One region of the Flavobacterium cheonanense genome, then DNA from elsewhere that is predicted to be linked to it. Evidence: riboswitches for the same ligand, from Rfam matches in the RefSeq annotation. Region 1 holds a riboswitch; the other holds the start of a gene.
The links. A riboswitch is a leader RNA that binds a small molecule or an ion and turns the genes downstream of it on or off. The one in region 1 is predicted to bind S-adenosylmethionine.

Region 1 (8,296 bases):
TTTACATAGCCTTCTTTAGTCTCTTCTTGCAACAAGTTACTAGCTACAGTTACTGCACGTGAAGCATCGTTTACATGAACAACAGTTTCTTTATATTCTGGTGCAATTTTTACGGCTGTATGAGCACGTGAAGTTGTTGCGCCACCAATCATAATTGGAATTTTGATGTTTAATTTATCCAACTCTTTTGCTAAATAAACCATTTCGTCCAACGATGGCGTAATCAATCCACTCAATCCGATAATATCTACATTATGTTCAATGGCTGCTTGAATGATTTTTTCTGGTGGAACCATAACTCCTAAATCGATGATTTCAAAGTTATTACAACCTAAAACTACTGCTACAATATTTTTTCCAATATCGTGAACATCGCCTTTTACAGTTGCCATTAATACTTTTCCTGCTGATGAAGATTTTCCGTCTTTTTGTGCTTCGATAAATGGTAAAAGATAAGCAACGGCTTTCTTCATAACACGAGCTGATTTAACTACTTGCGGTAAAAACATTTTTCCGCTTCCGAATAAATCACCCACAACATTCATTCCTGCCATTAAATTGATTTCGATTACATCAATAGCTTTTTCTGAATTTACTCGAGCTTCTTCAACGTCTATTTCTATGAATTCATCTATTCCTTTTACTAAAGAATGTGTCAATCTTTCTTGAACAGAACCATTTCGCCATTCTTGAATTGCTTTTTCATTGGTTTTGAAATCTCCTTTGAAGGTTTCTGCTAAATCCAATAATCTTTCTGTAGCATCATCTCTTCTATTCAACAAAACATCTTCTACATGCTCTAATAAAATTGGATCTATTTCATCGTAAATCTCTAACATTTCTGGATTTACAATTCCCATAGTCATACCGTTTTTGATGGCATGATAAAGAAAAGCCGAATGCATTGCTTCACGCACTTTGTCATTACCACGAAACGAAAACGAAACATTACTCACACCACCTGAAATGTTGGCATAAGGAAGATTTTCACGAATCCATTTTGTAGCTCTAAAAAAATCTAATGCGTTTAATTTATGTTCGTCCATTCCTGTAGCTACAGGGAAAATATTTGGGTCAAAAATTATATCTTCTGCTGGAAAATGAACCTCATCAACCAAAATATCATAACTTCTTTTACAGATTTCGATTCTTCTTTCGTAAGTATCAGCTTGACCTTCTTCATCAAATGCCATTACGATTACAGCTGCTCCGTATCTTTTTATCAATTTGGCATGATGAATAAAAACTTCTTTCCCTTCTTTAAGTGAAATAGAATTCACCACACCTTTTCCTTGAATGACTTTTAATCCAGCTTCGATTATTTCCCATTTGGAGCTATCAATCATTACTGGAACTCGAGCAATATCTGGCTCTGCGGCAATTAGATTTAAGAACTTGGTCATAGCATAAACACCATCTAACATTCCTTCATCCATATTGACATCGATAATTTGGGCACCACCCTCTACTTGATTTCTTGCAATATCAAGTGCTTCTTCGTATTTTTCTTCTTTTATTAATCGTAGAAATTTACGTGAACCTGTAACATTAGTTCGTTCTCCAACATTAACAAAATTGGTTTCGGGTGTTACGATTAAAGGTTCTAATCCTGATAATTTTAGATATTTATTCTTTACTTCCGTCATTATATTGTTTCTAAAATTTGTCTTGGTTTGAATTCTTTGGCAACCTCTGCAATTGCTTTAATGTGCTCTGGTGTTGTCCCGCAACAACCACCAATAATATTTACTAAATTATCTTTTAGATATTCTCTAATTAAGGCTTGCATCTCTAATGGTGTTTGATCGTATTGCCCGAAAGCGTTTGGTAAACCTGCGTTTGGATGTGCAGAAATATTTAATTGCGTATTCATGGCTAAACGCTGTAAATAGGGTTTTAATTGGTCTGCTCCAAGTGCACAATTGAATCCGATGCTTAATAAATCTATATGTTGAATAGAAATTAAAAATGCCTCGACTGTTTGACCTGAAAGCGTTCTTCCTGAAGCATCTGTAATTGTGCCTGAAACCATTACTGGAATATCTAAATTTCGTTCTTCTTTTACTTCTTCAATAGCGAAAAGTGCAGCTTTGGCGTTTAGTGTATCGAAAATGGTTTCTACTAATAAAACATCGCAACCACCATCGATTAGAGCTTCTACTTGTTGACGATAGGCAGTTTTTAAATCATCAAAAGTCACGGCACGAAATCCTGGATCGTTTACATCTGGACTCATCGAAGCCGTTCTGTTTGTTGGTCCTATGGAGCCTGCTACAAATCTAGGTCTATCTGTGAATTCGTCAGCAACCTCTCTGGTAATTTTGGCTGATTCGTAGTTTAACTCGTAAACCAAATCTTCCATATGGTAGTCGGCCATTCCGATTGTTGTTCCAGAAAACGTGTTGGTTTCTACGATATCTGCTCCTGCTTGAAAATACAAACGATGAACTTGTTTTACGGCTTCGGGTTGTGTGATAGAAAGTAAATCGTTGTTTCCTTTTAAAGGATGTGGAAAATCTTTGAAACGTTGGCCGCGAAAATCTTCTTCAGAGAAATTGTTGCGTTGTAACATGGTTCCCATTGCTCCATCGAGAACTAGGATTCTTTCTTTTATTGCTTGGTTTATTTTTGACATATAAATAGCACAACTTCTAAAGTTGCTGTTGTTTAATTATATGTTATCATGGAAAGTGAGAGGAATTCTCGTGGTTATCTTTGCTTAAATTTACTTTAAACTAGAATGTAGCACCTTCTACAGTGTAGGGTTGCTAAGCTTTCATAGGGTCTATTCCCTCGGGCTTTCGTGATAACATCAATAAGTTTATGAACAGTGCAAAGTAATAACATAGAAACTTATTTTGCAAGTGTTTGTAAAAAAATAAAAACTATAACGATTTAGTGATTTTTCAAAAAAAAGTTGATAATAATTTGCAATTCAAATTGATTTCATACATTTGCACTCGAAATAAAGAGGAAAAATTTGAACTGATTGCAACCTCGTAAAAAAATGCTAAAGCAGAATACCTTCTTTAGCTTTTACTTGCAATTTTTCTTTTTTCTTCACTAAAATTAATTTTAAAATAAATTATATTATGGCTTATTTATTTACGTCAGAGTCAGTGAGTGAAGGACATCCGGACAAAGTAGCTGATCAAATTAGTGATGCATTAATTGATAACTTTTTAGCATTTGATGCTGAATCTAAAGTAGCGTGTGAAACTTTAGTTACAACTGGTCAAGTAATTCTTGCTGGAGAAGTAAAATCAGACACTTATTTAGATGTGCAAACAATTGCAAGAGATGTAATCAAAAAAATTGGTTACACTAAAAGTGAATATATGTTTGAGGCAAATTCTTGTGGTGTATTATCTGCAATTCACGAACAATCTGCTGATATTAATCAAGGAGTTGATAGAGCTAGTAAAGAAGAGCAAGGTGCTGGTGACCAAGGAATGATGTTTGGTTATGCAACTAATGAAACTGAAAACTACATGCCATTAGCTTTAGATATTGCACACGCTTTATTAATTGAATTGGCTAATATAAGAAGAGAGAATTCTGAAATTACTTATTTACGTCCTGATGCTAAATCGCAAGTAACTTTAGAATATTCTGATGATAATAAACCACAAAGAATTGATGCTATTGTAATTTCTACACAGCACGATGATTTTGCTGATGAAGCTACTATGTTGGCTAAAATTAAAAGTGATTTGATTTCAATTTTGATTCCAAGAATTAAAGCGAAATATCCTCAATATGCTCACTTCTTTAATGACAATATTACTTATCATATTAATCCAACTGGAAAATTCGTAATTGGTGGACCTCACGGAGATACAGGATTGACAGGAAGAAAAATTATTGTAGATACTTATGGTGGAAAAGGAGCTCACGGTGGTGGTGCTTTCTCTGGAAAAGATCCAAGTAAAGTAGACCGTTCTGCTGCTTATGCTACTAGACATATTGCTAAAAACTTAGTTGCTGCAGGTTTGTGTGACGAAGTTTTAGTTCAAGTATCGTATGCTATTGGAGTTGCAAAACCAACTTCTATCAACGTAAATACTTATGGAACTTCTAAAGTAAATATGACTGATGGAGAGGTTAGCAAAATTGTTGAAGGAATTTTTGACATGCGTCCTTACTTCATCGAGCAACGTTTGAAATTGAGAAACCCAATCTACAGCGAAACGGCTGCTTATGGTCACATGGGAAGAAAATCCGAAACGGTAACTAAAACATTTAAATTGCCAAATGGTGAATCTAAAACTGTAACTGTTGAATTGTTTACTTGGGAAAAATTAGATTTTGTAGATCAAGTAAAAGCTGCTTTTGGAATTTAACCACCAAGACACAAAGTTATATTGCGAAGTTCGCAAAGAAAAACCTGACTATTTCTAGTCAGGTTTTTTGTTTTATAAATTGTATTTCAAACTAAATATTAAATACCTTGGTTGAACTATATATTGCGATGTTCTTGTTGAAAATTGAGAAAAACTATCGTCGTTCAAAGATTTGGTATTCAAAATATTGGTAGCTGCAATTTTATATTCCCATTTGCTATCTTTTGTTTTTTGATAAATTAAACTTGCAGACAAGAAATCATATTCATTTTCGACCGTTTTATCCTTGTTGTAGTAGTGATAGAATTCATACTCTGAGACAAAAGAAAAACTCTTTAAGAAGTAATAATCTAATCTTACAAAAGGTTTATCGGTGAAGAATTTAGCATTATTGTAATCGTTTACAGTATAAGAATACCCTAATTCAATATTTGGTGCATTTTTATAATTTGTAGACGCTGTTAATGTATGAACTTGAGTAAAACTTTCTGCTGTAGCAAAAACACCATTTTGAAAATTATTAAACTTTGCCCAATTTAATCTTGTATTAAACGAAGCTTTATAGTTTTTTGAGAAAGAACGACCATAACTACCAAAACCAGATAAAGTTTCTTCTGCAAAATCAGTATTGAAAGGTGAAGAAGTTTGGTTTACACCAACGAAATTTGCTCTTGATTTTACAGCATCAATTGTTCTGGCATAAGTAATAAAACCAGTAATATTTTCAAAGTTGAACATATTATATTTAAAATAACGCAGCGAATGAGTTTGCTGTGTAGCATTTTCAAGCGTTCTACTTCCTCTAGACAAACTATTAAATCCGTTTAACACAAAACCTTCAGCTAACCTATTGATATCAGTAAAACTGTTGGTCATAGCATAATTATATGTCAATGTTTCTGCTTTTTTGATTTGATATAACGCTAAGAAATCTGGCAGTACTCTATAGAAATTTAGTGAAAAATCGGTTCCTAGTTGACTGTTTGTCATATTATATGCATGCAAACTTACTCCTGGAGTGAACGTGAATTTTCCAGTCAAAATTTTATAATGCAATCCAAGGAAAGCGTCATTAAAGTTATAATTTACATTATTGGTAGTACTGGCATCAGTCAAATTATTTTGGGTTCCGTTATCTAATATTTGATAGATTGATGAATCAAAGCTTTGAAATGAGTATGTATTTCCTAGAGTTATATTGATATTACTTTTAGCCGTCAGCATATAGTAATAATCTAGTTTTGTATCTAATTTATTAGTTCTTACAAAACGTGTTTGATTAATATCATTTCTATTTTGACCTGCTAAATAACCCGCAAAACTGAAAGGCTGTGTTTGTAAATTAGCATTGTAAAAAGGATCTTCATCCTGATACAAATGTTGCATTTCTAGTGCAAAAATATTTTTATCGTTGTGTGTATAATAAAAACTCAAATTCTGGTTTACAGATTTAGGATCTTGTCTTTTAGCTGTTAAAATATTTTCTGTATTTGATGAACTACCTACTATTGATTGTCTTAGCAAAGAATTATCTTCATCTTGTTTAGAAAACTTTGATAGAATGTCGTAGTCAAATTGAAATCTTGCGCTTGGTTTGTAGCTAGAACTTAATTTAAAAAGTGCTAAATTACTTTTTTGATGTGCCACTTCATTTCTGTTTTCTGTTGAAGCAACATTAGAAGAATTTGGTTGTAAAAAATTAGTTTGTGTCTTTGTTTCTAAATCGGTTATTGATGAAGAAAGTATTCCGAAACCACTTAAAGTCCAAGCTTTTGTTGGATTATATGAAAAGTTTGTAGCTCCAAATTGTGTTTCAATTTCTTTTGCACGATTATTTCTTAGTAATGAAATTCCTAAATCATTAGAGGCAACATTAAAGTTTGAACCACCTTTAGCCATCATACTTCTAAAACCACCTGTGAACTTAAAATAATCTTGCACCGTTAATGGTAATTCTCCAATATTATTAAAATTTGAAATCAAATTAATACTATATTTAGGATTGTAATAAAACAACTTAGGATTAATAAAATAGCGATCATAGTTATTATCATCGGCTGTTCCGCCACCTGCAGTCATGTCACCAAACCAAAAGTTTTTCTTACCTTCTTTTAGTTTGATGTTCATTGCTAAATTATCCTGATTATTTTCAACACCTTTTAGGATAGAATTTTCATTATAATTTCTTAGCACTTGAATTTTATCAATGGCATCTGCTGGAATATTTTTTACACCAAGTTTGGTATCACCATCAAAAAAGTCTTTGCCTTCAACCATTAATTTGGTTACTTTTTTACCTTCTACTTCTACTTCTCCATCAGCATTTACTTCTACTCCAGGAAGTTTTTTTAGAACATCTTCAAGCTTTCTTTCAGTACCAGATTTAAAAGAATCTGCGTTGTAAACAATAGTATCGCCTTTGATTGAAACTGGCATTTCACGAACAATTTCAACACCATCAAGCTGAATTCCGCCTGGTTCCATTGAAATATTTTGTGTTATATTTTCTGTTTTGGTTTCTACGGTGATTTGTTTGTTTTCCATTCCAATATAACTCAACTTAATTAAGTAGGTTGAATTTGGTTTTAGATTTAAAACAAATCTTCCTTTATCATTGGTTATTGCGTAACCATCCATTCCTTTTGTTGCTTGATTAACAGCCATAATATTAGCCATTTCAAGAGGTGCTTTTCCAGATTCTAAAACAACACCTTCAAATCGGATAGTTTGAGAAAAACTTACAGCACTTAATAAAAAAATTCCAAGAAATAATAATTTATTCATTTTTACATTTGATTGATGAAACAAATATGACTAAATAATAGAAGAAATGTTACCAAATTATTGTTAAATGTTAACATTTTTATTTCATTTTTATTTCGATAACTCCATCTTTATTCATCATACTCTTGATTTTTTCTTCCTCAATTTCTTTAAATTGCATTTGATTTATTTTTTTCCCGTTTGTTGGTTCCTTTATTTCAAATTTCTTTTCTGGGTTGAGAATTATTTTTGTGCACAAAAGGCTAGTAGTTCCATCATGCAATTCTAAAATTAGTCCTGGTAATCCCCAATATTTATCCGGTCCGTTTGAAATAGGAATTTCAGTTGTGTACCAAGCTTCAATTATTTGCTCTTTTGGTTCAGACATTTGAATAAAATTTGTTCTACCTTCATTCTTTTTCGTTTTAAACTCTTCATATTCTTTTTTATCTTTTTCAGAAACTGGGATTAAAAGTTGAGCTTTAGAACACGTATAATTTCCTATTTTCTTTTCTTCATTTATAAACTCCCATTTGAAAGTTTCTAGAGAATCTTTAACTAAAAACTCTTTTCCAAATAGGTCTTTTTCTTCTGAAAAATAATTGTTTTTTAAATTTTTATACAATTTTGAGCCAACTTGACCGCCAAATGAAACTTGTATTTGTCTTCCATCGACTGGTTTTGGTTTGTCTAATTTTTCTTCTTGCCTGTAAGTTGACTCAAAATTTTTAAATTCAAGCACATACGTTTTTTCAAATGCTTTTGATAGTTCTTCTTTCATCTCTTTTTGCTGAGCTTCAGTCATATTTGGACTTGAAAAGTTAAAATCTTTCATTTGAGTTTTGGAAAAATAATAAGCAACTCCCTGAAAATTTTGTGAATAACCAAACTCAACAACGCACAAAAACAATAAACCATAAATTAAATTTTTCATACTACTATATTTTAAAATTACAATTACAAATAAAATCAACTTAGTTTTAACCAATAGTAAATCTATGTTAACGTATGTTAATAGTAATTTTGACACTTAAAAACTTGTTATTTTTGACTTATGATACTAAATAAAAAGAAAATATTATTATTCATCACACTGATAATTTTTGGCACTATTGGTCTTCAGGTATATTGGAATTACAAAAATTTTAATTCTAATAAACTTAGATTAAAAAATGAGATTCAAATAGCAT
Region 2 (8,296 bases), on a different contig from region 1:
TTTGCAGTAGCGATTTTTATTGTATTCCATTTTATCAATACTTTTGGAAAAAGAGTAGCTCAAGAAGACGGAATGACACCCTTTATGGGCGTTTGGATGTCGTCGATTGTATTAACTCCTCTAGCAGTATTACTTACCTATAGAGCTATTAATGACATTGGAGGTATGGTAAGTTTTGATGGTGTTTTACTTCCTCTTCAAAAGTTTTTTACAAAAAAAGCACAAGAGAATGAGAATGCAACTCCAAAAACTATTGATGCCTTATTTGATACTAAATCACACATCGAAAAGTATCAAAAATATGCCAATTTTGGGTTAATCGCTTATGCTATAACATTCATAACCTGCATACTATGGTTTATAAATAGTTCAATTATCATCACAATTTTGTTTGGATTAAGTATTATAGTATTACTATATTTTATATATCAATCACAACAAATAGTTTCAAAAATAAGCAAGGCACATTGTATAGCAATCGAACCTGGTATGGGTATTTCACTATTAACTGGTTTTCCTTTTTATGGTTTGCTTTACCTTTACACAAAAAAAGTTTTGAACACATTAACTACTAATTAAGATCATGTCAAATAACATACAACTCAACACTATAGAAGAAGCTATCGAAGACATTCGTCAAGGTAAAGTTATTATTGTTGTTGATGATGAAGATAGAGAAAATGAAGGCGATTTCTTGGCTGCTGCCGAAAAAGTAACTCCCGAGATGATTAATTTTATGGCTACACATGGTCGTGGATTAATTTGTGCACCATTAACTGAAAGTCGTTGTAAAGAATTGGATTTACACGCGATGGTTAGAAACAATACAGACCACATGGAAACTGCATTTACGGTTTCTGTAGATTTAAAAGGAAATGGCGTTACTACTGGTATTTCAGCAGCTGATAGAGCCAAAACGATTCTTTCTTTAGTGGATGAAAACACAAAACCCTATGATTTAGCGCGTCCTGGACATATCTTTCCGTTGGTTGCAAAGCAAGGTGGCGTTTTGAGAAGAACTGGTCATACAGAAGCAGCAATTGATTTTGCACGTTTAGCTGGATTCAAATCGGCTGGAGTTATTGTTGAAATCATGAATGAAGATGGAACAATGGCTCGTTTACCACAATTGGTTGAAGTGGCAAAGAAGTTTGATTTAAAATTAGTTTCCATTGAAGCTTTGGTGGCTTACAGAATGCAACACGATAGCTTAATTGTAAAGAAAGAAGATTTTGAAATAGAAACACGTTTCGGACAATTTCGTTTGAGAGCTTATCTACAAACCACAAATAAACAGGTTCACGTAGCTTTAACTAAAGGAAGTTGGAGTAAAGGTGAATCTATCTTAACACGTATCAATTCAACGCAAATCAACAACGATATTTTAGGAACCTTGACCAACAATGCCGACAAAAAATTGGATGATATGTTCCGATTGATTAACGAAGAAGGCAAAGGTGCCGTTATCTTCATTAATCAAGAAGTACAATCGTTAGATTTATTGAATCGTTTAAAAGAACTTAAAGTATTACAAGAACAAGGAATCATCAATGCACCACAAATTAGAATGGATGCGAAAGATTTTGGTATTGGAGCCCAAATATTGCACGACATAGACATTTCTAAAATACGATTAATCACCAATACGCAACATACAAAACGTGTTGGAATGATTGGATATGGATTAAAAATCACGGATTACGTGGGTTATTAATGCAAAAAAAAAGCAGAATTTAAGTTTCTAAAGTATAGAAAATGAAACGATTAGTTTTTATAATAAAAATTAATCGTTTTTTTGTTTAAAATCTATTTGGAAAACAAAAAAAGGTTACTATATTTGCATCCGCAATACGGAAGTATGTGCGTCTTACTGGAGAAATGGCAGAGCGGTCGAATGCGGCAGTCTTGAAAACTGTTGACTGTAACAGGTCCGGGGGTTCGAATCCCTCTTTCTCCGCATAATTAAAACCCTAACAATTGATTATCAATTGGTTAGGGTTTTTTATTTCTAGCCCTAGTCCACATTTAGCCCACAATCAATTTAAAATCTATTTACCAAAGAATACAAGCCTTTTAAGCTGTTTTTAGCTTGTAAATTCCATTCTTGATATTTTGTGTGATTACGGTTACTTTGTATTTGGTTTCTAATTGGGCAATCAAACGGTGAGCTTCGTTGGTTTCTACCTCATCTAATTGTCTTCTTCTTGCATTGTAAATATCTAAAACCAATTGCGGATTCTTGTCAAAACCTTCAGGTGAAGCTACCTCTTCTATTTTGTGCTTGTTCCATAAGCCATTGGCATCACGAAAGGTACTAATGCAGCTTTCTTGACTGATACGGCTCCTGTTAAAAAAAAACGATATGGTTTGTTTGTTGCATTACAGTGTCGATTTTTTAAACTTATATAAGCTATAGTTCAAATAAAGAAACCTAATTCCGAAAAACAGCAAAAGAAATGGATACACTATGCAAAAAACAATGAAATTAAATTCATAATAAGATATTCCTACTAGATTTGACATGTTAATAATAAAATCGGTGCAATACACATACAGTTGCCCACCTAAGTTTTCAATTATTTCCATTTTTATGCTTTTTTAGAGTTGCGATTTTTATAGTTAAATGACGATTCCAAATAATAAGTACTCCAATCGTCAAAGGAAAGAAAACTACATATAGCAATATATTTGCTGCTCCATAATTACCTGTTGCCATTAGTAATCGAATGGTTCCAAAATAAATTGGGTCGGTATATGGAAAACTGGTTTTTAGCCATTTCGTATGATGTTTTTTACAATACAACGTGTTATTATGACATATCCACGTACATTGTTTGGCATCTGCTTTATTACTATTTATTGCTTCAATCGTGTTAACTCGATAACCTTTTTCCTTCTTTTTAAGGGCAATTGTTTCATTCACAATTACCATGAATAAGAATGGTAGTAAAAAGACCGTTATATTGAATCCAATGGATTTTAATTTTTTAATTTTCATTATTATATGCTTTATATTTGAATATAAAAATTACTAAAATATGTTTCCTCTGAGTTTTTTTTTGAATTTACAAACTATTTAAATGGTCATAAATATCGTTATCGCTTTATTATTTTTCTCAATTAATGAGATAGCTGATGTTTTCATAAACATAACAAATTAAAAATGAAACTACTGTTATGCCAAAAAAATGTAACTAAAAATTGCATTTATCAACACATTTGAACGACTGTTCTGCATACTAAGCCACCATGTCGTGAGTTGATCGGTTGGCTAACCCAATGGATTATCTTGATGCTTAATTAATATATACTTTTTGTTTATTAAACCAAAAGTAATTTTTAATAGGCACTAATTTATTACCTATTAATTCAACAGGAAATGCATAAGAGACTGAAAGTAAGGTATTCGTTTTCGGACAAATTGAAATAATTTCAGAATAATCCCAACCTCTACTTATTATTTCTTGCTCCAAAGTATTGAGGTATATACTGAGTAAAACTCCGAAAGTTTTTAGGCCTACATTCCCATTAAAAATCTTGACTAACGATTCATCAGAATAACTCTTGAATTGATTAATCCACTGCTCTCTTTGTTCGGCAAACTGATTCATAACATAGCAATTAAAATTATACACTTATTGTCATGTCGTATCAAAACGGTAAAAAATAATATTTCTCAACACATTTGAACGACTGTTCCGCATACTAAACCACCGTGTCGTGAGCTGATCGGTTGGCAGGAAATAAATTCCTTCCAGATGCTGGGTGCATAATTAAATAAAAAAAATGAAACATACAATAAAAATATTTTAATAAAATAAAAATTATTTAAAATATTAATTATCAATAACTTAAAAATTATTTATATAGAAATGTTGTTAAAAATTTTGTAGATTGAAAGTTTATTAATATCTCTGCAAAGTATTTCGAACCCATTTAGGGTACCAACCGAGTGTAGACACCACGGTGGTAAAACAATACGGGCCCGTCCGGTCAAAATAAACGTAAGTTTACCCAGACAAACCTTATTTTCGAAATACAAGTAACGATAGTTTAACTTAATCATTATTTGTATGAAAAATGTATTGCACGTTTTTTTTAATGACCACACTTCCCTTCAAATTGAGGGTGTGGTCAAAAAAACGGAGGACACTTTTTTAAAAGTGCACGAACTTAAAGAAGGTAATTTGCCTTTATTTATTGAATTAGAACACCAACAGGTAAATACTTTACTTGAACTTACCAAAATGTATCCCTATGTTTTGTTGTATTTTAATCAAGAAGATGATGGGATTCTATTTAAAGGAGCCGCATTTAATTGTAACGAATCTGAAATGCAGTTTTCCATTACGACTCAGTACAAAAAGATTCTTTTATTACCTCTTCCGATTAGTTTTAAGGTAAATGAGGTAACACATATTAATTTAATTGTTTAGTTATGGATACTAATTCAAAAAATAAAGAAAACGAAAATTGGCACGAACATAAAATGTTTAAAGATGGTTATGGCAAGTTCCCTTATGTAATACTAAAAGTGGGCTATGCTTTATTTATGCAAATTCCAATCCATTTTAATAAAAACAATGATTTTAGTAACTATCCAGGCACCCATATCAATGGTATTTCTGAACAAGAGATAAAAGATTTCGAACAAGAGTATTCCGCACCGCTTCATGAAAAAATTATTGAACATTGTTTATGGATGAAAAACAAAATCGAAGCAGAGAAAGCTAAACCCATCAAAATGTGCTTGGTGGAAGGTCCTGAAACATCTTATTATTTTGATGAAGAGGGTATCCAATTTAGTACCAATATTCCTGGTGGTGGTACATTACTTACCCAAGATAACAAAGTCATTGGTATGAATGTGCAACATTATTTATAATTAGTAACTTAAAACAAATGCTTATGTAAAATCAAAGAATTTAAGGTTAAACAATATTTCAAAAACAATAAAGTCAAAGAACAAAAAAGCAACCATCATTCTCATTTCTAACTAAAAAACATTAATAATAATGATATACATCAAATCAGAAGCTTATTTAACCGAAAAAGGACAGTGTGATGTAAATGAAGATACTATAGTATTTGAAAAAGAAGCACTTTACCTGATTTGTGATGGCGTGGGAGGAAATGGGAATGGTCAAGTTGCTTCAAAATTAGTGGCAACAACTGTAAATAACTTTTATAAAAACAATCCTAATTTCGAATTATCGAATTTAGAAGTTACAATAGCGGATGCAATTATACAATTTAAGAAGAAAAATCCATCCATGAAGCTAATGGCAAGCACCATAGCTTTGACTAGATTGACAACCAAGTCAATACAAATTGCTTGGATTGGCGATAGCTTAGTTTACCATATCAGAAATGGACATTGCAACTATAAAACAAAAGGGCATACATGGGTTAACGAAGCTATTGATAAAGGTGAAATCACAACACTAGAACAGTATTTTCATCCCAATAAAAATCAAGTTACACGAATCATAAATGGGAACCAACCTCCTACTCCACTTGATTGTCATATAGTAACAGACCTTCAAGAAAATGATTATTTTTTACTGATTTCAGATGGCGTATTAGAAGCTTTCATTGAAGATGATTTAATGGCACTGTTTAAATCTAATGATTCATGCACTGAAATCATAACGACCATCAACCAACAATGTGCACAATTTTCTATTGATAATTATTCGGCTATTCTTTATCAGATTGGAATAAATGAAAATTAAAAAAAATATCAGTAAATCAGTTACTATCAATCACAAAATCAATTTAACTAAATCAAAATGAAAAAATTACTCTTACATATACCACATGCTTCTGTTGTTATACCTTTCTATGATGGTTATATCAACGACCAATTAAAAATTGAAAAGGAGCAATTAAAATTAACCGATTGGTACACCGACGAATTGTTTTTCTCGTCATCAGATACTCTGATTAAAGCTCCATTTTCAAGGATTTTTTGCGACGTAGAACGATTTGAAAATGATGCTGATGAAGTCATGTCAAAATACGGAATGGGTGCGGTATACACGCATTTTGATTCAGGTGAATTAATGAGAGAAGTTATACCAAGTTTAAGAAATAGCATCATGCAAGAGTACTATTGGAAGCATCATAATGAATTTACTTTTGCGGTTTCTAACGAATTGGAAAAAAACGGAACTTGTTTAATCGTTGATTGCCACTCTTATCCTTCGACACCCATAACTCGCGATTTAAATCAATCTCCTAAACGTCCTGATTTTAATATTGGGATTGACCCTTTTCATACGCCACAATTCCTCATCGACGCTTCCGTTGCTTTTTTTGAAGAAAAAGGATATAGTTTAGGAGTAGACTGGCCATATAGTGGTACGATAGTTCCTATGGCTTTTTATCAAAAAAATCCAAACGTATATTCTATTATGCTAGAAATTAATAGAGGATTGTATTTACTGGAGCCAGGAAATGAAAAATCAGAACAATTTACAGCAATACAGCAAGTAGTTCAAGACTTTTTAAAAATGCTAAAAAACAAGTATTAATTTGTATAAGAAAATAATTTTATTTATTTCTGTACTTCCATTCAAACCTAAAATACACTCTTATGATACCAACTACTCTATTAGAAGCTTACAAAGCTACTTGTTATGAAATAATTCAATCCAAAATTGCAATTTTTATTGGACAAGAAAACGAAGCTTTACAAACCTTTTTAAAAGAAAATGAAATTACAAACTGGTGCTTTATAACCGCTTGGAATCCGTTTTCTAATGTTTTACCAATCGAAGAAAATAGCGCATTAAACGAATCATTAAAATTGGATTTGAAAGATTATAAAATACTTGAAGCAGAAGGAAAAGACACTATTGGAAATTGGCCACCAGAACCTAGTTTTTTTGTAGCCAATATTTCAGAAGAGCAAGCGATTGCATTGGGGAATAAATACCAACAAAACGCAATTGTATATGGCACAATCAATCAACCTGCTAGATTAATTACTTTAGTACCTATAGCATCGTAACCTATGTTGTATAACACCCATTATAAAAAAAAGAAAACAGCTATTCATTCCATTTATTATCATAATGATAAGGGTGAAAAAGTAGGCGTATTCTCCTCCTATTCACTCATTATTTCTGAAATTAATTTATTAGGAATAACTACAAAAGGAGTAAGTATCAGAGAAATTCAAAATAAAGTTAGTCAATTATCGTTGGACAATTATATGAAACTGAACTTTGAAGAAGATGTTGATTACTTTACCCTTAAAAAAAATCAAATTAAATACAGCGTGCTTATACATCATTTAAAAGAACTCAATTACTGGCTATATAATTATAATCCCAATATAATGCCAAAAGATATTGGATTTGACTATAGACTAACTAAATAATTATTTTTGTTCCCATGAAAAAAATTTTTGTTTTCTCTTTTTTATTTCTTTTAGGATGGCTCGTATATTACTTTTATCCTGAACAACCATTACCTAAAGATTCTAAAATAGATGCTATGATAGTATACAAATCAAAACATCAATTATTAGCATTCAGCAAAGGGAAATTAATAAAAACATATACGATATCATTAGGCAGAAATCCAGTTGGTGCTAAAGAATATGAAGGCGATCAAAAAACTCCTGAAGGAATGTACTCTATCCATGATAAAAATCCGAATAGTGGTTGGCATAAAAACTTGGGCATTTCTTATCCCAATCAAAATGATATGGCGAAAGCTAAAAGATTGGGCAAACCTGCAGGTGGTGATATTAAAATTCACGGTTTAAAAAATGGAAAGGGTTACATTGGTAAATTCCACCGTTGGCAAGATTGGACTTTAGGCTGTATTGCCGTTACAAATGCCGAAATAGATGAATTGTATGCTGCTGTTAGCGTAGGTTGTACGATTGAAATTAAACCATAACAATTTATAAAAAATAGAATTATGAAAAAAATAGTATTGCTATTGTTGGTTGGGATTTTTTGCTCATTTACTACCCATACACCAAAAACTATTTACATCCAACCGCTTGGAGATGTAAATCAAAAATACCTTACCTACGTTAAAAATTCAGTTACTGATTTCTATGGCTATACTTGTGTAATTCAACCAAAAGTAAATCTTACAAAGGATATTTTAGCCGCTAGTAAAACCCGTTATGAAGCCAGTAAAATTTTAAATAAATTCAAATCAAATGAAAATCTTTTACTAATTACAGAAAAAGATATCGCCTACCGAAAAAGTACTTCGTTTACCGAATGGGGCATTTTTGGACTTGGACTACGACCAGGAAAAACCTGTGTTA

Region 2: another riboswitch for S-adenosylmethionine. It lies ahead of ABD766_RS09825 (hypothetical protein); the one in region 1 lies ahead of ABD766_RS03025 (homocysteine S-methyltransferase family protein).

Annotation. Positions count from the first base shown of each region.
Region 1 covers NZ_BAABCT010000001.1:654,137-662,432, forward strand. Annotated here, with positions in the region: gene metH (methionine synthase) at 1-1,646, opposite strand, end outside; gene ABD766_RS03025 (homocysteine S-methyltransferase family protein) at 1,646-2,635, opposite strand; SAM riboswitch class I at 2,707-2,813, opposite strand; gene metK (methionine adenosyltransferase) at 3,093-4,343, shown strand; gene ABD766_RS03035 (carboxypeptidase-like regulatory domain-containing protein) at 4,416-7,127, opposite strand; gene ABD766_RS03040 (GLPGLI family protein) at 7,207-8,040, opposite strand; gene ABD766_RS03045 (sensor histidine kinase) at 8,161-8,296, shown strand, end outside.
Region 2 covers NZ_BAABCT010000005.1:10,681-18,976, forward strand. Annotated here, with positions in the region: partial or broken gene ABD766_RS09800 (LptF/LptG family permease) at 1-231, shown strand, start outside; gene ribB (3,4-dihydroxy-2-butanone-4-phosphate synthase) at 584-1,714, shown strand; tRNA gene ABD766_RS09810 (tRNA-Ser) at 1,873-1,957, shown strand; partial or broken gene ABD766_RS09815 (Sir2 family NAD-dependent protein deacetylase) at 2,107-2,364, opposite strand; gene ABD766_RS09820 (hypothetical protein) at 2,573-2,998, opposite strand; SAM-I-IV-variant riboswitch at 3,206-3,301, opposite strand; gene ABD766_RS09825 (hypothetical protein) at 3,297-3,611, opposite strand; SAM-I-IV-variant riboswitch at 3,672-3,767, opposite strand; SAM-I-IV-variant riboswitch at 3,917-4,011, shown strand; gene ABD766_RS09830 (hypothetical protein) at 4,164-4,436, shown strand; gene ABD766_RS09835 (hypothetical protein) at 4,439-4,885, shown strand; gene ABD766_RS09840 (PP2C family protein-serine/threonine phosphatase) at 5,016-5,735, shown strand; gene ABD766_RS09845 (N-formylglutamate amidohydrolase) at 5,793-6,536, shown strand; gene ABD766_RS09850 (DUF3293 domain-containing protein) at 6,599-7,015, shown strand; gene ABD766_RS09855 (hypothetical protein) at 7,019-7,387, shown strand; gene ABD766_RS09860 (L,D-transpeptidase family protein) at 7,402-7,914, shown strand; gene ABD766_RS09865 (matrixin family metalloprotease) at 7,936-8,296, shown strand, end outside.